Regions from separate parts of the Photorhabdus antumapuensis genome, predicted to be linked through region 3. Evidence: predicted binding sites of a transcription regulator. Region 3 holds the regulator's gene; each other region holds the start of a gene.
The links. The regulator PurR, encoded in region 3, represses purine synthesis genes. The targets are predictions, from matches to a motif close to CANGCAAACGTTTGCNTG.
Positions count from the first base shown of each region.

Region 1: a site for PurR is predicted at 2,237-2,254, ahead of gltS (sodium/glutamate symporter). Genes of this name have one in related genera too.
Region 2: a site for PurR is predicted at 2,241-2,258, ahead of KZ793_RS08300 (NCS2 family permease). Genes of this name have one in related genera too.

Region 1 covers NZ_JAHZMK010000053.1:81,204-89,157, forward strand. Annotated here, with positions in the region: gene KZ793_RS19700 (Fic family protein) at 1-749, opposite strand, end outside; gene gltS (sodium/glutamate symporter) at 855-2,063, opposite strand; gene KZ793_RS19710 (uracil-xanthine permease family protein) at 2,306-3,691, shown strand; gene KZ793_RS19715 (4-hydroxyphenylacetate 3-hydroxylase family protein) at 3,779-5,332, opposite strand; gene KZ793_RS19720 (AsmA family protein) at 5,889-7,595, shown strand; gene KZ793_RS19725 (NUDIX domain-containing protein) at 7,767-7,954, shown strand, end outside.
Region 2 covers NZ_JAHZMK010000021.1:27,916-35,869, forward strand. Annotated here, with positions in the region: gene KZ793_RS08295 (Na+/H+ antiporter) at 1-572, opposite strand, end outside; gene KZ793_RS08300 (NCS2 family permease) at 846-2,192, opposite strand; gene KZ793_RS08305 (MFS transporter) at 2,508-3,680, opposite strand; gene KZ793_RS08310 (sulfite exporter TauE/SafE family protein) at 3,789-4,541, opposite strand; gene fecI (ferric citrate uptake sigma factor FecI) at 6,810-7,331, shown strand; gene fecR (ferric citrate uptake sigma factor regulator FecR) at 7,333-7,954, shown strand, end outside.
Region 3 covers NZ_JAHZMK010000018.1:42,126-50,079, forward strand. Annotated here, with positions in the region: gene KZ793_RS07975 (hypothetical protein) at 1-272, shown strand, start outside; gene KZ793_RS07980 (Grx4 family monothiol glutaredoxin) at 438-785, opposite strand; gene purR (HTH-type transcriptional repressor PurR) at 1,514-2,539, shown strand; gene punR (DNA-binding transcriptional activator PunR) at 2,546-3,454, opposite strand; gene punC (purine nucleoside transporter PunC) at 3,602-4,798, shown strand; gene cfa (cyclopropane fatty acyl phospholipid synthase) at 5,381-6,532, shown strand; gene KZ793_RS08005 (M29 family metallopeptidase) at 6,720-7,697, opposite strand.

The DNA.
Region 1 (7,954 bases), on a different contig from region 3:
AAAAAACCGGGATTTGCCACTTTATCCGGATGACAATCCACAAGAAACGCCATCATTTCAGTAGCATCTTTGCTCAGGTAGAAGCGCACCATCTTTTCGTTGAACTCATGTATTTTCGCCGCAGGCACGCTGATAGCATCTATGCCATTTGACATCAAGATACCGTTCATCATGAAACGTGAAGTGCGTTTGTTACCATCAAAGAAGAATTGCTGTAGCGCACCGAAAAGGAAGAATGCAACCCCCTTTTCGAAAGGCTGACACTCATCCAGTGAGGCAACACCTTCTTGAAAAACATGGTTCAATTCTGGCGCGCCGGGTACAGTAGGCCGACCATACTCACCCAAACTGACATCTGGAGTGTAATTCTCCTCTTGCCCTTCTCCACGGAACTGCCCCCATTCCAAGGCTTCGTTGCGGGCAACTATGCTGTGAAGTTCAGTGAATGTAGCTTTGGTCAACTCAAATTGACCTTTTTTCACCATAAATAACAGTCGTTTGGAACTTTCTGCGAGATTCAGGACTTGTTCCTGGTCGGAAACCTTCCTACCACCGACGGTTACACCGTCCAATAATGTCTTCACTTCTGGGAAAGTAAAAGGATTACCTTCAAGCACGCTGGCATCCCAAACGAACTCTGGTAGCATCCGGTGAAAACGGAAACATACCCGTTCAATAGAATGAATCGGAACAATAAGAGGAACCGCAGACCGGTCCCAACGAAACCCCAGAGCGTTGAAAAGCTTCATCGTTGCTCATCCTATTTTACGATTTTGAATGTACGGAACTATAAGCGAAACACAACGACAATACTGCACCAACTGAATAGCTGGCGCAGTATCTTTCTAATCCCCCTACACTGCTGGGAATATTGGCAACAGTAGATAAAGCTTAATCACAATCGCGTTAACGATATCGATAAAGAACGCACCTACCATCGGCACCACCAGAAATGCCACATGAGAGGGACCGAAGCGATCGGTAATCGCCTGCATGTTCGCAATGGCTGTCGGTGTCGCCCCCAAGCCAAAACCACAATGGCCCGCAGCAAGAACCGCTGCATCGTAGTTTTTACCCATCACACGATAGGTAACAAAAATTGCGTACAACGCCATGACGATGGCCTGGATGGTGAGAATGACCAGCATAGGTAATGCCAGCGATGCCATCTGCCACAATTTCAGGCTCATTAATGCCATTGCCAGGAACAGGGAAAGACTCACGTTACCCAGTACAGACACCGCCCGGTCAAATACCCGGTAAAAACCTAACACCGACAGACTGTTACTGAGGATAACCCCGATAAATAACACACAGACGAATGTCGGTAATTCAAACCATGTCCCTTGCATAAGCTCAGACACAAAATTACCTGCCATCAGACAGATAGCGATCAAAGCGATCGTTTCCAACATGACCAATGCTGTGATCATCCGACCGGTATAAGGTTTTTCAAATGCCGTTGGCACTTCCGTATCATCTGACCTCAAGCCTGGGGTTTTGGTATTTCTCACCAGAAAACGAGCAACCGGACCACCAATCAAACCACCCAGTACTAAGCCAAAAGTCGCACAGGCCATTGCCACTTCTGTTGCATTTTCAAAGCCATAACGCTCAATAAACAGTTTACCCCAAGCAGCACCAGTACCGTGACCACCCGACAGCGTAATAGAACCCGCCAGCAAGCCCATTAATGGGTCTAGACCCAGCAGTTCAGCCAACGCAATACCTACTGTGTTCTGAACCAACAATAGGCCAACGACGACGAAAACAAACGTGAAAAGTACCTTACCTCCCGCTTTCAGGCTGGCAATATTCGCATTCAGGCCGATAGTGGCGAAAAAAGTTAACATCAAAGGGTCTTTAAGAGATAAATCAAAACTGATTTCCCAGCCAGTCGTTTGCTTAAGTACTAAAAGACTCAAAGCAACTAACAAGCCACCCGCGACTGGTTCAGGAATGGTGTATTTTTCAAGAAATGGAACTGATTGTACAAGTTTACGCCCAAGTAATAGCACTAATGCGGACGCAACAAGCGTGCCATAAACATCAAGATGATACATCTATGTACCCCAGCTATATTGTTAAAATTATGTAAGTTATTACGACGTTATACTCATCCTTTAGAGAACGCCAAAAGCAGGCAACGCTGGATTAGAAAAAAAATCTGCAACAAACACAAGTTAAAACATATAAAAATGTGACCAGAGCGAATCATGACAAGTGACAGAATTTTTACGCAACCGATTGCTTTTACACGACTGATCATTAAAATGCGTTCTTTGTCAGTCCGGGATTTCACACCATGTTCACCTCATCCTCCGAACAAGCCGCAACAATACCGCCTAAAAAACCAGCTAGTGAATTGATTTATCGCTTAGAAGATCGGCCACCATTACCACAAACGTTGTTTGCTGCCTGCCAACATTTACTGGCAATGTTTGTCGCTGTCATCACACCAGCAATTTTAATCTGCCAAGCACTCGGACTGCCCGCTCACGATACACAGCGGATTATCAGTATGTCTCTGTTTGCTTCGGGACTAGCATCATTGATTCAGATCCGAACTTGGGGGCCAATCGGTTCTGGTTTGCTTTCCATTCAAGGGACCAGTTTTAACTTTGTTTCCCCACTGATTATGAGCGGGTTGGCACTGAAAAACGGCGGTGCCGACATTCCCACCATGATGGCGGCGCTATTCGGCACTCTAATGGTGGCATCCATCACAGAAATTCTGTTATCCCGCGTATTGCATCTAGCCCGGAGAATCATCACTCCGCTGGTTTCCGGCGTTGTAGTGATGATTATCGGTTTGTCTCTTATTCAGGTTGGGTTGACCTCTATTGGTGGCGGATTCTCTGCTATCGAAAATCACACTTTTGGTTCTCCAGAGAATTTGTTTCTGGCAGGCGCTGTGTTAGTGGTGATTGTTTTGCTGACCCGCCAGCGTAATCCTTATCTACGTGTCGCTTCTCTGGTGATTGCAATGGCAGTCGGTTATGTTGTCGCCTGGCTGATGGATATGCTGCCCCAAGCAACCGTACAGGAAAACCGTTCGATGATGACGATTCCTGCACCACTTTATTACGGCCTTTCCTTTGACTGGAATCTGCTTATTCCGTTAATGCTGATTTTTATGGTCACTTCGCTGGAAACTATCGGGGATATTACCGCGACTTCCGATGTTTCTGAACAACCGGTCAGCGGGCCTGTATACATGAAACGTATTAAAGGCGGGGTTTTAGCTAACGGCCTGAATTCTATGCTGTCTGCCGTATTCAATACTTTCCCAAATTCCTGTTTTGGACAGAATAACGGGGTTATCCAGCTAACCGGTGTTGCCAGCCGTCATGTGGGTTATGCCGTGGCGCTGATGCTAATCCTGTTAGGTCTGTTTCCCGCGGTAGCAGGATTTGTACAACAGATCCCTGAACCGGTATTGGGAGGCGCCACTATCGTGATGTTCGGTACGATCGCCGCGTCTGGTGTCCGTATCGTTTCCAGAGAAGCACTTAACCGCCGGGCAATTATGATTATCGCGCTCTCTTTAGCGGTTGGTATGGGCGTTGCTCAACAACCGCTAATTTTACAGTTCGCTCCTGACTGGCTGAAAACTTTACTCTCTTCCGGTATTGCTGCTGGTGGTCTGACAGCCATCACTCTTAATCTGGTGTTTCCCCAAGAGAAATAATCTTTCTACAAATCTGATATCGGGTTACACATAATCAATTCATCACGCACGTATATTCCATCATCGCGCGTGATGATGATTTATCTCCTAGCGGTTGGAAGGCCAAATAAAATCGTTACCAACCCAACCATCCAGATCGTATTCACTCATACACTGCTCAGCAAACCCTTTCAATTGATCCACTAAGCCCGTGGCTTGGGAAGCCAATAACACATCGATTCTAATAGCTTCATGGTTGCCGGAATAATTGCGCTCGTATAATTCATGCCTGCCCGCGAATTCCGTACCGATAGAGTCCCAAATCAGTTTCATAAGCTTGACTCGCTCAACCGCACTGTAACCATTGGAGCCACGCATGTATTTATCAAGATAAGGAGACAGTTCCGGGTTGGAAAAATCGCGGGCATGGGAGTTAATATAAATCAAGGCACTGCCCAGATCCTGTTCAATAATTTCTTTTACCCGCGGGTAACCCAACGTCATAAACCAACGATAAGCTATCCCATATTCGTACCGAGGTAATAGGGCATCTCCACTCCAAGGCTCCGGAGATTTAACCATCGCATCACTGAGAGCCCAAAACATATTACGCCATGACAATACTTCACCAACCCGTGCTTGTACGCCACGAAAATCCTTCGTACCCGTAGCTTCAACACCCTTAATAAGCAACCCAGAAAGAAAATCAAGTTTAACAGCCAGTCGAGTCACACCATGCAACATCGCCCGATGAAAATAACCCGATTCAGCAAAAAATAACGAAACTTTATCTACATCTCCATAGATAAATATGTTTTCCCAAGGAACCTTCACTTTATCCAGAATCATTATCGTATCGTTCTCATCAAATCGGGACGAGAGCGGATAATCAAAAGGACTGCCCATTTTATCAGCCGCCATTGCGTAAGAAGGACGACAAATTAATTTCACTCCTGGGGTATTCATCGGCAAGGTAAAGACCAACGCAAATTCCCGTTTCTTTATTGGTAAACCGTAATGACCAATAAAGTTGTAGTGACTAATCGCCGATCCTGTGGCAACAACTTTAGCGCCACTGACAATTAATCCATCATCACACTCTTTTTCAACATGAATACAAATATCCCCAATTTCATCAGGTGATAAATGACGATCTATTGGCGGATTAATAATCGAGTGATTCCAGTAATACACGTTTTCCTGCGAACGGATATACCAGTTTTTTGCATTATCAGCAAACTCACCATAAATTTCCGGTTTTACGCCGAGCGAGGTAAGAAACGAAGCCTTATAATCAGGGCTTCTACCCAACCAGCCATAACTCATGCGAGCCCACGCGGCAATAGCATCACGATCAGCAATTAAATCCTGCTGTGAGCGCGGTATACGGAAAAAAGGATGTGTTACACCACAACTACCCGTATCTGTAGCCGTGGTCAATACGTCACGATAAGCAGGATCGTGCAAAGCGTCGTAGAGTTTCGCAACAGCTCGGGCCGGATTTTGAAAAGCAGGATGGTTGACAACATCGTTAATGCGTTCACCATAAGCCCAGACTTCCCGACCATCGTTTAGCCCATCCAGAAATTCCTTTCCATTAAGTGGGCGGGTTGTGCGGATATTACCTTCATTCGACGATTTTTGTTTCATGTTTTCTGACATAGAAGATTCCTTACATTATTTATTTGCCGGAAGATGGGTGAAAATAAACTATGCAGTGTTATTTCAAGCATCAATCAAACTGAGAAAGGAATAGAAAGGAATGACGAAAAAATATCATTATTCCATTTATAGCCATCCATTAATACATTAATTCATTCGGATGTCATTGGCTATATTGTCATGCAATAAAATATAGATTTAATGATTATATTAATCACACAATATAATTATTAACAAATTCACACAAAAACGCCAAGTTATTAATAAAAACTTAGCACAAAAAACAAAAATATAATTAATCAAAGATTAATCTCTGAAGTTTATTTTAATAGAATAAAACGATAACGAATAATTCATTATTTTTTCATTTCATACCCTGAAACTATTAGAAATAACAACTAATATAGTGACTTGTTGATATTTTTATTGTTAAATTATACAAATGTTAAAAATAATAATTTCGCCTCGCTCATAACTTTTATCCACCATCTCTTGAGTGAACACGAAAATTACGGCATAAAAGGAAACTATAAACCGATTAAATTGGAGTCCGATGATGAGATGGTTAGGAAAATCGCTGGTTACTCTGTTATTACTGGGAATACTGGCAGTAATCACTGTTTATGTCGTGGTACAGACAAATTGGGGAGCACATCAGCTTAGTCAATGGCTGAGTCATCACAGCCGTTATCAGGTTCAAATCGGCAATATTGAACATAACTGGTCACAACCAGGTACTCTGGCACTTTCCAATATTGTCATTAGCAATCAGCAACAGACTTTTATTTTAGCGGCTCAAGTTGTCGCATTCGATTTCAACTGGCAGCAACTCACTTCCCCGCGTCATTTTCATCGTCTGTTATTGCAACAGGGCCAATTAACAATCAAAGGCCAGCAACAATCCTTGCCTTTTAGCACCAATATTCTGCAACTTAATCAGATGGCTATTCAGGCAGAAAATGCAGATTGGCAAATTCAAGGACAAAACATCACCGGCGGTATCACCCCCTGGAACCCACAATCAAATAAGTTAGCAGGGAATGGGGAATTTCAATTCAGCGCTGATAAACTGAATCTCAATGATATTTCTCTTGAAAAAGTCATTATGCGAGGAAATAACCAGCAGAATACGCTGACTATCCGTTCATTTGGTGCAACATTGGCACAGGGTTCGGTATCAGGCAATGGGCAGCATCTGCCTGATGGTCGCTGGCAGTGGGATAATTTACTTATCAGCAATATTCGTTGGCAAACGCCAATGACACTTGAAGAGTTATTGCTAAAAACGAACAAATTACCCGCCGTCAGCATCAAAGATCTGAGTCTCACTAATGCCAAGCTGGAAGGTAAAAACTGGTCTGCTAACTATTTGGATGTCTCAGTAAAAAATGTCGGTTTGACTAACGGGAGCTGGCAGGCAAAAGAAGGCATCATTGATTTCAACGTCATGGATACTACGCTGAATGATCTTCATTTCACCGATGTTATTGGTCACCTTCTTATCGCCGGCAATGAACTCACTATTTCCAATCTCACTTCCCGTTGGGAAAAGGGATTATTTCACGTCAAAGGTCAATGGAATCACCAAACAAAGCAATTCAACATCACCAATGCAACAGTTGCCGGTTTAACTTATACCTTGCCACAAAACTGGCATCAGTTGCTGAAAAAATCATTGCCTGAATGGATATCCGGATTTTCCATTAACGAGCTGACAATTAACAACAGCTTGTTGATTGATATTAACCCCGATTTTCCATTCCAGCTTACCGCCCTCAGTGGTTATATCTATGACATGGAGTTACTGAAAGAAGGGAAATGGGGGATCTGGCGTGGCTCTTCGAACCTAAGTGCCACCAGCGCAACATTTAACAAAGTTGAATTACGTCGCCCTTACCTTAAATTACATACAGAGGGAAATAAACTGATCCTCGACCAATTAGATGCCTCTGTTGATGATGGATTACTGAAAATAAAAGGCACAGTAGATCAACAGGTACAGAAGCCATTCACTTTAGATTTCCGGGGAATAGATGCAGATTTGGCGATTTTACCTCAATGGCGGTGGGTGCCGTTGAAATTACAGGGTAAAGGCAATTTCACGCTGTTAATACAGGGAGATCTTGCTGCTGATGATATTAAAAGTACTATTGATGGTACATTGACAGCCACTGATAAACAATCAGGCAGCGAAACTCAAACCATCGATAAGGGGCAAATATCCACACCAAACTGTGAAACCTGTCCGGTTGTTAAGTTATAGTAATGAATGTTCGGGTACATTATGTGCCCGATTCAACTTTATAATCGTTATTTTCTATTTCAATCCATTAATAAAATATCCGATCAGTATCAGCCGAAAAACCGTATTAATATCGATACGTTAAAAATGTAATTAAATTTTACCCATTGAAGTTGTGACAAGGTACAAAAAATGATGTGTATACTGCCTGAATCTATTGAAAACAAGCTACAAAATTATGACCGTATTGTTGTCGATGGCATCATCAGAGACCAAAACGGCAATATTCTGTTCTTACAACGAGCTCCTGATGAATTCCCACCAAATCTCTGGGAAATGCCTTCTGGCGGAGAAAATCTATTACAAGCACTATCTCGTGA
Region 2 (7,954 bases), on a different contig from region 3:
CCTATAGCAACTTTGAAGAATTCTATGGTCATGCCAGTAACAGAAAATGCCATCGTTCCCATTGCTATCGCTACAGCGAACTTTAAGGCTACCAGGCCGGAAGCATCATTCATTAACGCTTCCCCTTCCATCACATTCATCATGCGCTTAGGCATACGCCTTTTTCCAACAATGGATGATAAAGCCACCGCATCTGTTGGCGATAACACAGCAGCAAGGGCAAAAGCAGCAATTAACGGAATACCTGGCATCAGCCAGTAAATCAGATAACCAATACCGACAACAGTCACCAGCACCAATACCAGCATCAGTATAAAAATTTCCCGTCCGTACTGGAAAAACTCTCTGGTTGGCATTTTCCAGCCGTCAACGAATAACAAAGGAGGGATTAGCAGAACGAGAAACAGCTCAGGATTGAAAGTAACATGTAAACCAAAGTGCGGCCAGGCCAGCAATGCTCCCATAGCAATTTGCATTAACGGCAAAGGTATGCGGAACGGAATCACTTTAGTCAGAACACCAGAAACTGAAACCACCAAAATCAAGATCAGAATAGTAAAGAATATTTCCATGTTGCCCTTACAATTTACCTAAGAACCGTTGGTATACAGATTGAAACTCTTTTTCTTCCCGTTAACACAAAAACAGTGAGAATAAATCTTAATACTAAAGTAACTGAATCAATCGAAAAAGGTAGATACACGCGGAGCCGTATCCGAAAGAATTGCAGGAATATTGTAAACTAATCAGATAAATAGAGGGGGAAATAATTAAGAATTTAAAAGTAATCGCAAGAAATAGCAAAGTGCGCAGGGGTGAACAGACCTTACGCACTTTTTAATCAATCAAATAGCCCAATCACCAGCATAAAATGCTACTAAAACGATCGTAATTATCACTGTACCGATATTCAATTGGCGCCATTCACCGGAACAGATACGACCAACAACCAGAGAACTGAAACCCAACATAATGCCGGTTACAATATTGCAAGTCAGAACAATAAAGACCGCGCAAAGCATACCGGACATCGCCCCAACAAAATCATTAAAATCCAGTTTCCTGACATTACTCAGCATCAGCAGACCAACATACATCAGCGCCGGCGCAGTGGCATACGCCGGTACAAGATATGAAAGTGGAGAAAAGAACAAAATCAACAGGAACAGGATACCGACCACTGTTGCGGTTAAACCTGTTTTACCGCCTGCGGCGGTACCCGCGGCTGATTCGATATATACCGCAGCCGGAGAAGCACCAATAGCACCGGCAAAAATACTACTGACAGAATCGGCAGTCAGCGCTTTACCGCCGTTAATAATCTGTCCACCTTTATCCAACAGGTTCCCTTGCCCTGCTACCGCACGGATGGTACCGGTCGCATCAAACACCGCGGTCATTACTAACGCCAACACACTAGGTAACACAATTGGCTGCAAAGCCCCCATAATATCCATACTAAAAATCAGGGACAGACCATCATCTCCCAGACTCGGTACCTTAAAGAACCCTTGATATTTCACCGCCGGATCAAAAATCAGCCCAATAACAGAAATCACCACGATTACTAGCAACACACCGCCGGGGACTTTCAATTTTTCCAAGCCAAAAATAACAGCCAGCCCAAGCAGAGTCATCATAACCGGAAAAGAGGTGAACGAACCCAAAGCAACAGGCAAACCTTCCAGTGGGTTCTTAATGACCAGACCAACACCGTTTGACGCAATCAGTAACAAAAACAGCCCAATACCAATCCCTGCACCATGCGCAATGCCCATGGGTATATTGCGTAAAATCCAAGAACGAATACCGGTCACAGAAATCACTGTAAACAAACACCCCATCAGAAATACCGCACCGAGTGCAACCGGAATAGTAATTTGCTGTCCTAAAACCAAACTAAAAGCGGTAAATGCAGTCAACGAAATTGCACAACCAATTGCCATTGGCAAGTTCACCCACAGCCCCATTAACAAAGAACCAAAACCGGCAACCAAACAAGTCGCAATAAAGACAGCCGCATGGGGAAACCCTGCCTGCCCTAACATCCCCGGTACAACAATGACTGAATAAACCATCGCCAAGAAAGTTGTGAGCCCTGCCAGAATTTCACGGCGTACGGTTGTGCCACGTTCAGTCAATTTAAAATACTTGTCCAGTTTGCATTTAACTGGTGCCTGAGTGCCAGACATGTCATTCCCCTGCATTATGTTCATGGTACTTCTTCCACTTCCTAATCAAACGAAAACGATTACCTCGCTTAATAACACAACACTTAATGAATATTGCACCAATCGGTTCAACAAATCATAAAAGCAATCGTTTGGCTTTTAGAATAGAAAACAGTGAGAGAATTTGAGGCGAAAGATTATCCAGTGATCATAGTGTCGAAATCAATAGCTAACAGTATTATTTAGCTAACGACTTGAAAATAAATAAGACTTACTCAGTGCTGACTGCTATTCACAGCCAGCTTCTACGCCTGTAACACTCTCCGGCTGAACACCTCAGCCGTTCTCACTCTGTAGATTAAACCGATCCATTGTTGAAATCAGAAACAGTGCTGCAATGATGACAAGTAGAATAGGTAAACCTGATGGCGTCACTGAACTCGCTATACCGGCAAGCAGTGGCCCAAACAAACTCCCAATACCCCACAACATAGCCGCCGCCGCATTAGCCACTATCAGATCATTTCCTGAAAAATACTGACCAATTTGGACCAATGCAATGGTGTAGACAGCCCCCGCAGTTGCCCCTAAAGCAATCAACAGAGGCCAGATAAAATACTGATGTGCCATCGCAAATGGTAATAACGCACTTGCTCCGAGCGTTGCTACACCACAAATCTGGTATAAACGCATACGATTCATATGATCCGCCAGCCAACCAAACGGGAGCTGCATCACTGCATCACCAGCAAGAACGACACTTATCATCAGTGCAGCTACCACTTCGGCATACCCACAACTCATTCCGTAGATGGGTAACATAGACAGAATGGTCCCGTCGAAAAAGGAAAAAAATAGCACACCACCACAGATCGCCGGCGCAATCTTCACAAATTGAACAATAGAGAAATTGGATTTCTTACTGTGTTGCGGCAACCTATCGCCTTTCTTCTGATCTACCATGACAAAAAGCACCAGTGAAAAGATATGGATCAGAGTACAAATCAGTATCGGCGTTTTATCTGCAATACCATAAAAAGCAATGATAGAAGGGCCAAGCAACTGACTGATAGTAAAAACTGTTGTATAAACAGCCAGTACCCTGCCTCGTTTATTCTCTTCAGAGAGTTCATTAATCCAGGTTTCACCTAGACAGATCATTAACCCGTTAGCAACACCAGTAACTAGACGCAGAGGAAAAAGCAACTCCATCGGCAACGAACCCAAAAGTGGGAGCAAACTGCCAGCAGAAACCCCTGTTGCAATCATCATGACGTGTTTCTTGCCTACCAGAGCTACAATTTTCTGGACTACCGGAGCACTCAAAAGAACCCCTAATGCCGGAGCGGCAGAAATTAAACCAATATACAACTCATCAATACCTTGGCTATTCAAGCGTAACGCTATCATTGGGATAGTCAAACCAATGACAATGCCAATAACAGCGACACTTGTGGTAATAGTAAAAATGGCAAAAAAATTATTATTTCTATAATCACGACTATTCATTTTATTTGTGCCTATCCAGCAAAAATAAAGAGAATAAATACGAAACAAAATGAAAACAACAAATTAATGATATTATATTAAATATATTAATTATGATTAGTTACTATTTTAAAGAGCAAATATATAACGAAATATCAGCATTAACCCCGAAGCCAGCACAATAATATTGATAAACTTCAAAAATATTTCCCTGGAGATTTTCAGTGTCACCTGGCGGCCAAAATAGATTCCCAACAACATGGCTGGAATAAATACCAGTATTAATAACAAAAATGAAGTATCCAGATAAATACCCATGACAACAAAAATAATCACTCTTGTCAGGGTACTGAAACCAACTAAAGTCGTCTGAGTAATCCTGAAAATTTCCTTATCTGATATCCGCCCGGTTAGATAAATTGCATAAAGAAAGCCCCCACTACCAAATAGTGCACTGAAAATACCTCCACTCAGGCCAAATGGAATAGCGGCTTTAGCAGGGAATTGGCGGTAGGTTTTACTGAAAAATAGCGAATAAATTGAATAGAAAACAACAAATAACCCCAACACCAGAACTAAAACATCAGGTCGAGCCATCAATAAAATGGCAGCGCCAATCAAGCTACCGGCAATCATTAACGGAACAATTAACTTGATCTCACTAAACTCTGATTTCTTGCCATCTCTGGTAATATTAATCACTGCGGCAGTCAGATCTATCAAAGCTAATAAAGGGACAATTTTCGCTACCGGAATATAAAGTGCCAAAATCGGGCTAGCAATAAGAGCAGAACCAAACCCTGCCATACCAAAAATCAGATAAGCAAAGAAAACGGCAAAAATGCAAATAAACAGATCAGGCCATGCAAGTACATGTAACATTTCTATTTCCCTGAAAATAGTTTTCAAACTAAAGTGATCGTTTTCCCAATACTAATAGTTTTTACTATCACTTGTCAGGCCAATCTACAAAAAATGGGATACACCAATTAAAGATACACTTAATGTACACATGATGCTGGTATGGCCCTGATGGAAAAATAACTAACTGAAATTATAAGTAATTGTAAATATTTACTAAGCAATAAATGATCTACCGTATGTTGGGAGCATATGACGGTATTGGTAAGACGAAAACGATACCCCCAATAAATCGGAGGACGCTCTTGAAAAGAATGGTATTTCGCTGGATTGGATTAATATTGTCATTAATACCATTCATACAACGATGGTGAAAGGTCTAACGGACTAACGGATTAACGGATTAACGGATTAACGGATTAACGGATTAACGGATTAACGGATTAACGGATTAATATTTTAATTTATCTTTTTACCTGAAAACATATTCAAACTGATTTTCATTTCTCCTTTTCCACTGATAGTTTTATAATTGACAGGTTTTAAACTATTATTAAAAGCCATTTTTTCAACCATTGATTTTAATCAGTATAAAGTTTTAACAGTTTTTTACCACTTTTGACATATGCTTTTTATATTAATATTAATCATCATGGAATATCGTACTTTACGTTTACCAATGTAAATTACACCCTTTTTTATCTTTACCGACACTATTTTATCGGTAATTTAAAGCTGTTTTTATAGATCCATAACCCTTTACTTTTCCACATAAATTAACCAATAAATAGCTTGATGATATAAAGATCCCCATTTGTATCTTTTCGGATAATCACCTCTTTTTCAAATTTTAAATCTTGCTAAATTAACCGTTTTATCTTTTTTTATCACATCATTTATTGCGGCTTTTTTCATAAAATAACAGCGAGAAAATACTTTAATATTATCCGGTTCGGATAATATTATTTTACGTGCTAGTTTCTTTTTAACTCTTTGTTAATGGATTTAGATTAAATGCCATCAACCATTACCATAAGTGAAATTTATTTATAAAAAAACCATTAAATAAAAAATCACTATATTTACGTTTTTAAATAGCCATAGCAGGTTAGTTAAATATAAAATAACCGAAGAATAACATCGCCGATAAATGCATTAAACATGGTAGTAAATAGGCCGTTTTTAGTCACTATATGACTTTTAAAAACTGGCATTAATGGAGCACCTGTTTTTATAACTCTTAGCTGATTAATCACCGATAAAAATGAACGTGTTATCACCCCCAAATTAATATGCAGGTAAAAATAAATGGTGAACCACGTTAATAAAGATGATAAACCTATAAATTAATTTTAATTCCGATGGTTTTCTTTTCTTGTTTTTAATTAAAAATTCGTTTAATAAATGATTTTTATTAAGTATCTTATGTAAATATAATAGTTTTTTCCATCTCCCTCCTTTCATTTAAACCTTCCAATTTCATTAAATTAGTCCTTAGTTTTTTCTGTATTTAATTTTTTTAGGTTTAAAACCAGAAAGGATAACAGGCATGCTAATGGTATTAAAATCAACACCTAATGCGGTTAAATATTTTGATATAACATCGTATTCTTATCATTGGGTTAACACTGTTATTTTATCACTTTGGTTAATCAATTTAAAACCCGTTTTCTCCGATGTTTTCTCTTTCAATGTTAATATAGCATCAGATTTTTCACCCGCTTTAAAAAATCCTTAATCACTTCTTTTTACCTTTGATGATTTAAGTCTTTACCTATTTACTCATGATACACTTGCTTCTTTTCCCAGATTCTAAAACCACACTGATAGACAAAAACGGCTTTCTTAATACTTACTTTTGCCAAGTTCAGGATAAGGCATATTTACTTTTATTTAATGAGTGAAAGTTTCTGTAATCTTTTACTTTTAGATAGTACAAAAAACGATAAACCACATGGCCTAACCTTAGCAAATCGGGATCTGTGGAGTAAGTAAAAAGCGCTCTTTAGGTTAATTGGCTCGGTATATAAATCCACTTTCTGGGTCAGTCGTACCGACTTTCACCTTTCTCTACCGTTCTTTTATGACTGACTTCAGGTTTTTTTCCGGCCATAGCTCACTCTTCATTGACCACTTTCTCCAACATCTTAAGGAAACAGAGATAGGTCCCCCAGCTACACCTACTTGAGTCACATCAACATGAAATAAAAAACCTTCGGAATGATTGTAATGATAACCATTCTCACATTAATATAATACCGTGATTATTAACTTTTGATATTATAGGTTATGTCTGACCACATTGTTGTTTCCGCTGAGCTGACGCTTGAATCGCTTTACGGCGCTCATCATGGCTGGCTGAAAAACTGGCTCACGCGCAAACTGCAATCGTCCTTTGACGCCGACGACGTAGCACAGGATACCTTCCTGCGTGTGATGGCCGGCGACTCGCTACAAGCCATTCGCGACCAAAAATCCTTCCTCTGCACTATTGCCAAAAGGGTGATGATCGATCTGTTTCGCCGAAACGCGCTGGAAAAGGCATATCTGGAACTGCTCGCACAACAGCCCAAAACACTTATGCCTTCGCCGGAAATCCGTCAGTGTCAACTTGAGACACTCCAGCAAATCGACCAGATGATCGATGGTCTGAGCAGCAAAACGCGCCAAGCGTTTTTACTGTCTCAGCTTGAAAATCTAACTTACAGCGACATTGCTTCACGCCTCAATGTGTCCGTCAGCTCCGTGAAAAAATATATGGCCAAAGCCACCGAGCACTGCCTGCTGTTTCGCCTGGAGCATGGACTCTAATATGAACACCATGTTGACCAATTCTCGTCTCCAGGCATTAAAATCAGCATCACACTGGTATGCAATACTGAGTAGTGATCAAGTAAGTCCGCTGCAAACTGAAAAATGGCAGCGCTGGTACGAACAGCATCAGGATCATCAGTGGGCGTGGCAGCAAGTGGAAAATCTGCGTAACCAGATGCTTGTCGTGCCAGGCAACGTGGCAAGCCACACACTCCAGGAAACTCACCTGTCACGACGCAGGATGATGAAAGGCATACTGTTGCTACTAGGCGTTGGCGGTGGCTGGCAACTGTGGTGTTCGGAAGTGGGAGAGGGTCTGCGGGCCAATTACCATACTGCTAAAGGGGATATTCAGCATCATCGACTGAGCGACGGCACACTGCTTACACTCAATACCGACAGTGCTGTAGATGTCCATTTTGGCCCTCAGCAACGTCTGGTACATCTCTGGTACGGCGAAATTGCCATCACTACCGGGCATGATGCCGGAGCAAAACTGTTGCGTGTACAAACCCGCCATGCACAACTGACCGCACTCGGTACCCAATTTACGGTTCGTCAGGAAGCCAACACCACGCTACTTAGCGTTCAGCAGCATGCCGTAGAGGTGATACTGACCG
Region 3 (7,954 bases):
CTAATGAGGCCGATATATTGAATCTGGCTTTGTTTGGCAAGACAGCCAGTGACTGGCGCAAAGAGAACCCGGAACTAAAAGGCAATATACGGGACTATGCCACACTGGAACAGCTTGTCGTGTTATCTAATTTAGAAAGCTTCAATGCTGAACTTATCGGGCAAGGCCTCTCTACCAACGACAGGTTCCAAAAGCTGAATCGCGTTGCGGTCAGTCAAATGGAGATCCTGATAGAAAACAAATCCATTGAAAAACTTAAACAATTAAAATAGGCCGTTCATGCGAATTGGGTATATATACCCTTCATCTTTCAAACTACTGCTTTGTTGGCTGCTTCCACTCACCCCAGTCACATCGTTATCTATGCTCCTGGGGATTCGTTCACTTGCCGCCGCGCTGCAACTCGAAATCTATTAGGTATATAAGTGATGAAAAAATTACTCTGTCGCGTTTTCGTCCTGAGAACGATATTTATCAGCAGTTTCTTTGATTAATGTTTGTAACTCACCACGCTGATACATTTCAATGACAATATCGCATCCACCTATCAATTCACCTTCCACCCAAAGCTGAGGAAAAGTTGGCCAATTAGCATATTTTGGCAATTCTGCACGAATATCTGGATTTTGCAAAATATCTACGTAAGCAAAACGTTCACCACACGCAGATAAAGCTTGAACCACCTGCGCAGAAAAGCCACAACTTGGCAATTTAGGAGAACCTTTCATATACAATAAAATCGGGTTTTCTTTAATTTGGCGCTCAATCTTCTCAATAGTCGTCATTTTTATTTCCTTTAAACCAACAGTATGTTGATAACCAACATCGTCACAATATTGCGGAGAATACCATTTTCTCTCATTAATATGCATCCTGATCTTTTCTTATCCTGGCACAAATGACATCATTTCCACTGTTATTTATCGTAGAAATTGTTAAGATGACCATAAACTTACCGACACAGCAGTGAAAAATTTTTAGTTCTGGGCGTTAATTAACTGGGCATTTGTTGCAAAAAATCTGGCTTAACAACTATCAGATTAATTTATTATTATCTGTTTTAACACGCAAAGGCAAAGGGCAGATAAACCATTGAGACTATCTGCCCAATTACCCTTCAACGTAAAGCCCAATTTTTAAATCATCCAATCAGTTCAAAATATCAGGCAAAGATCAAGCAAAGAGCGGCAAAAATGGCAATCATCACCAACGTGCTGACAGCAGTAAATAAACCAAGCTTCAAATCGGTATTCATAAAGCCTCCTCAGAATAAAAAGTTTATAACGACAAAAACCAGTCTATTGAGATGGTTAATTGCCCTTACATAAGGAAAAGCATAAATAGCGATTACCACACATTTTATAACACTGATTATTGCTTTCACTTTTGAGCCAGATCAGACAAAATCCAGGATTTATCGCTAACTTATTGCCAGCCCCTCTATGTAAAGGGCTAGCAAGCGATTAACAAAGCGTTTTAAATTTAGACCAAAAGGTCAGGAGTCTTTCACCTCATGGCAACGATCAAAGATGTGGCTAAGCACGCTGGCGTCTCAACCACCACCGTATCCCATGTTATTAATAAAACCCGCTTCGTCGCTGAAGATACTAAAGCTGCTGTTTGGGCTGCTATTAAAACACTGAATTATTCACCCAGTGCCGTTGCTCGCAGTCTGAAAGTTAACCACACAAAATCGATCGGATTACTGGCAACGTCCAGTGAAGCCCCCTATTTTGCTGAAGTCATTGAGGCTGTTGAAAACAGTTGTTATAGCAAAGGCTATACGCTGATTTTATGTAACTCACACAATAACATTGATAAACAGAAAGCCTATCTAGCCATGCTGGCACAAAAACGTGTGGATGGACTGCTAATTATGTGTTCAGAATATCCGGAACAGTTGTTGGGAATGTTGGAAGATTATCGCAATATTCCAATGGTCGTCATGGATTGGGGACAGGCCAGAAGTGATTTCACCGATACTATTATTGATAATGCATTCCACGGCGGTTATCTGGCTGGTCGTTATCTTATCGAACGAGGTCATCGTGATATTGGTGCGATCCCCGGCCCTCTGGCACGAAATACCGGAGGCGGCCGTCATCAAGGATTCTTAAAGGCATTAAAAGAAGCTAACATTCCGATCAGAGAAGAGTGGATTATTCAGGGGGATTTTGAACCAGAATCGGGCTATAAAGCCATGCATCAAATCCTGAATCAAAAACAGCGCCCAACTGCGGTTTTCTGCGGCGGAGATGTTATGGCCATGGGGGCTATTTGTGCTGCTGATGAATTAGGATTACGCGTCCCACAGGATATTTCTGTCATCGGTTATGACAATATACGCAACGCTCGCTATTTCTCTCCGGCATTGACCACCATTCATCAGCCAAAAGAACGATTGGGGCAGATGGCGTTTTCCATGTTACTGGACCGAATAATCAATAAACGTGAAGATGCACAAACTATTGAAGTACATCCACGCTTGGTTGAGCGACGTTCTGTCGTGGATGGTCCATTTATCGACTATCGTCGTTAATCCGCTTTATTCATCTTGAAGCCATTCAGCATTAAGAGTTTCACTATCGCCAAGATAGTCAAGCAGCCAACTTAATGCTGGAGAATGGCTGTTTTGAACCCATGCCAAACAACATGGACTGTCTGGTAAAGGCTGTTCCAATTCCAGCACGGCTAGTTTATTCTGCCGAATAAGCGGCATTGCCCTATGTTCAGGCACCATTCCCACACATAACCCTTCGTTTAGACAAGACAGACCAGACTCCCAATCAGGCACCACCAATCGGCGCTGATTATCCAGATTCCAAGTGTCACGCTTCGGTAAATTACGGGATGTATCTTCAAGGCACAAACTTGGATAAGGCCGCATTTGGTCATCAGATAGCGGACCCGGCAACTGGGTCAGCGCATGGCCTGCGCTAACCACACATAGCCAGGGCATAAACCCCATATCTCGGAAACTATATCTTTCCCCGACTGGAACTACCCGGGTTGCACCAATTGCAACATCCACTCGACTATTCACCAGTGCGTCCCACACACCATTAAACACTTCCTGATGAATAAAAAGTTCTATATCAGGAAAATGGTGGTAAAAATCAAGAATAAGCTGGCGACTACGCGCTGGTTTGACAACGAGATCAATTGCAATACTAAATTGCCCTCGCCAACCGTTTGCAACTTGTTGACACTGGTGACGAGTGTCAATCATTTTTTTGATAACAGAACGAGCTTCTTTAATAAAAATAGCGCCTGCCTCAGTTAATTCCACATCCCGATGACGACGCTCAAACAACGAAACAGCAAGCCACTCTTCCAGTTGTCTTACAGTATAACTGATCGCAGAAGGGACACGGTGAAGCTCCGATGCAGCGGCACTAAAACTGCCTGTTCTGGCAACCGCATCCACGACTTCAAGTGAATATTCCGACCACATAATTTCACCTTTCAATTTTTTTCACAGCACTATGCAAATATTACCATTTCACAAGTAAAAATCACGACATATAGAATATGTGTCAATATTGTTATCTCCCTATCACTGCAAATTATTTCAATCATGACATTCAAAGAGAGTAATCAAATGAAAAACTCAAGTCAGTTCATGTTCTACCTTGCAGGCTTGAGTATGCTAGGTTATCTGGCTATTGATATGTATCTGCCAGCATTCGGCACTATGCAACAAGAATTAGAGACATCGGCAGAAGCAATCAGTGCCAGCCTAAGCATCTTTCTTGCAGGTTTCGCCTTTGCTCAACTTTTGTGGGGGCCTCTTTCAGATCGCTTTGGCAGAAAACCGATTATCATCACCGGGCTGTCCCTGTTTTCTATTGGCTGTCTGGGTATGATGTGGATAACAGACGCCACCCAACTTTTAGTTTTGCGTTTTATCCAAGCCATAGGTGTTTGTTCAGCCGCAGTCTCATGGCAAGCATTAGTGATTGATCGCTATGAGGCCAATCGTACCAAACATGTTTTTGCAACGATTATGCCTCTGGTTGCGCTCTCCCCTGCCCTGGCACCTTTGATGGGAGCCTGGCTGTTACAACACGGCGGCTGGCGCATGATTTTCCTAGTCTTACTGACAATCACATTATTACTGTTGTTTTTTACGCTGTTCTTGCAAGAAAATCGCAAAAACCGTGAAACTCAAGCGCCAACAAATAATGTCTCTTTCCTTACTCTACTGAAATCACCGCTATTTAATGGCAACGTTCTGATATTTGCATCATGCAGCGCCGGCTTTTTTGCCTGGTTAACAGGCTCACCTTCGATTCTCGGAAAGATGGGATATACCCCGGATGACATCGGTCTGAGTTATATACCTCAAACGCTGGCCTTTATCGTTGGAGGTTATGGATGCCGCAGTATTTTAGCCAAAATAAAAAGTGAGATTATTTTCCCTTATCTGTTAATTGGCTATGCTGTCAGCATGATTGTGCTCTATTTAATTGCAAAATTTAGCGAGCCAACTCTATTCACCATTCTGGTACCTTTTTGCTTTATGGCTGCGATGAATGGTGCGTTATACCCAATTGCAGTAGCAAACGCTTTATCCGCTTATCCACAAGACAGTGGAAAAGCCACTGCATTACAAAACACGCTTCAATTAGGACTCTGTTTTATTGCCAGCCTGATTGTATCAGCATTTATCAGCAATCCACTTATATCCACAACCACTGTCATGGTTTCTACCGTTGTTCCGATGGCATTAGGATATTTTATACAGCGGAAAAAAAACACTGATCGCCGCATTCAAACAGTTGAACAAAATTCCTGATATTAATCAGATTGTTATATATACCTAATAGATTTCGAGTTGCATCGCGACGGCAAGGGAGCGAATCCCCGGGAGCATAGATAACTATGTGACCGGGGTGAGTGAGTGCAGCCAACAAAGAGGCAGCTTGAAAGATAACGGGTATAAATAAAGGCTGCTAATTATCAATTAATTGCAGCCTTTATTTATTAATTGATAAAACAATTTTACGCTTTTATACTCAATACGTTCCCTATTATAAATAACCTGGAATTTGAGGTTTTCAGTAGCAATGACTGCCCCCATTAAACTCATGGATTAGTCATCTTTAAGATTTTTTACTTTGATTCTTTGTTATTTTTTGCATTTTGCGTCTTAGCATCCTGCTTTATTAGCTAAGTGCCTATCCCATAGGCGTAATTGTTGCAGGCAGTTTGGACACGGACAGCGCGGAAAAACCGGAGCGTACACGTAGTACGTGAGGATTTTGAGCACTGCCCAAGTTCGCTCTTTATGGCAAAGAAGGGCAAATAAAATAGCCCTATTGGGATAGGCAGTAAAACGAGCTCCTCAATATTCCATCACATTAACGTTGGAGAGTATATGAGTTCATCCTGTATTGAAAACCCGAAAACAGCCATTAACTCCTGGCAGAGAATTGCCAATGAGATGCTAAAAGAAGCAGGTATTCAAATTAATGGTCACAATCCTTATGATATCCAGATAAAAAATCCTAATTTCTATAAAAGAGTTTTACAACAAGGTTCGGTAGGATTAGGTGAAAGTTATATGGATGGCTGGTGGGATTGTGAGCGGTTAGATATTTTCTTTTATCGCGTTTTACGCGCTGGATTAGAAAATAAAATGCCTAATAATTTCAAAGATACGATGAGAATCGCAATAACCCGCTTACGTAATCTACAAACGCCAAAACGGTCATGGATTGTCGGTCATCAACATTATGATTTAGGAAATGATCTTTTTACCCGTATGCTTGACCCTTATATGCAATATTCCTGCGGATACTGGAAACAAGCTGAAACACTGAAACAAGCTCAGCTTGATAAGTTGAAACTTATCTGCGAGAAATTAGAACTCTCTCCAGGTATGACCCTGCTGGATATTGGCTGTGGTTGGGGTGGGCTATCGGCTTATGCTGCTAAAAATTATGGTGTTTCCGTAACAGGTATAACTGTTTCAGCCGAACAACGGAAATATGCACAGAAACAATGTAAGAATCTGGATGTGAAGATCATTCTGAAAGACTATCGGGATTTACATGAGCAATTCGACAAAATTGTTTCTGTCGGTATGTTTGAACACGTTGGCCCTAAAAATTATGCGACTTACTTCGACGTTGTTCAAAGAAACCTGAAACCTGATGGCTTATTCCTGCTACATACTATTGGTTCCAACAAAGCTAAAGTCAGTGCTGACCCGTGGATCAGCAAATATATTTTTCCTAATGGCTGCCTGCCTTCTATTGAGCAAATAGCCCACACCAGTAAAAGCCGTTTTATTATGGAAGATTGGCATAACTTTGGCGCAGATTATGACCGCACATTGATGGCCTGGCATAAAAGATTTATTGCCTGCTGGCCTGAAATACAAGATAACTATAGTCCAACATTTAAACGCATGTTTAGCTATTATCTGAATGCCTGTGCAGGTGCATTTCGTGCTCGCGATATCCAATTATGGCAAATCATATTCAGTCTAAAAGGTATTGAAGGCGGGTTACGAGCAGCCCGATAATTAACCAAAAGCTACAGGTTTCTACTGTAGCTTTTAGTCAATAAAGATATACCCTTCATCTTTCAAGCTGCTGCTTTGTTGGCTGCTTTCACTCACCCCAGTCACATCGTTATCTATGCTCCTGGGGATTCGTTCACTTGCCGCCGCGCTGCAACTCGAAATCTATTAGGTATAGATCTATCTTTCACTAACGGAAATCATCCAGGTAACCATTATCAAAGAAGACTGTTTGATCAAATGCTATTTTTCCACCAGAAAATATCAAATCTAAATGATGACTCCCTTTTACTCCACCACCTAAACCAAGATGTAAGCCAGGATGCCGTTCTTCAAAACCAGCATTTCTGCCATAAAGCGCTTTCACACCCATGTTAGTACCAATACCAAACTCTTCAACAATTCTATTTCCGTGATTATGGTTTAGGTATAAATTAAAATCCCGACTAAATTCATCATTCTCACAATCAAACCCAATAATTTCACCCTCTTTTATATTTATAGTCATCATATTATTGACAACGCCATACTTTATAGCAAAGGGTGCAGTACTCAAAAAAGTGCCACTAAAGCTGACACTACCGTTAAGGTTCTTTATATGGCTTGCTATCTCCCCAGGAATAACATCAAGATTTCCATTACCATCAATGGAAGTCCATTTATGGCCTTTTTCTAAATAACCTACAATCGAGCTCCCTTTATTATCTGTATATTGAACTTTCTGTGATCGATTTGATAATTCAATAATTTTTTTATTTCTTTCTGCTATTGATACTGGCGGCTCGCTGAATGCTTCAATAAAATGAGGACCATAATCTTTAAACAGTACAGATTTCTTCCATGATTCAGTAATAAAACTTCTTATTTTGGTTAGATATTCTGGTCCTTGTGGAGATACATTCTTTAATGTTGATGATGCATAAAGAAAAATAAACAAATCACAATCGGATATTTTTTGTTTTATATCGTCTGCTGATGTTTCTTCTAAAAAAGCAAAATCAGATCTTACATCGAAACCCGTTTTATACATATGCATCTTTTGCGCAATATTGCGATGCTCAGTATCAGATCCGATAAATATTTTTATACATTCATCATTTCTTACTTTATCTGAAATTGCAGGATGATGTGATAAACAGCGATACATATTTTCAAGACTTTTATCCATGAGAACAATCCTGTTTATTTTTAAGTAAGGGGGCCTCCCCTTACTTATATACTTGTCATACCTCAATATACATTTATTATCTCGCCGGGGTACGGGGAGATAATAAACTGCTTTCATCTTGCGAGCGGCAACTTGAAGTTTATGGGGTATATATTATTATAAAGAACCTTAATGAGGCCAAAGTGCTGTACCAAAAGGTACGACAGCTTGCGCATTCATCATTTCAACAGCATCATCGTGTGTAGGTTCTTCAAGCC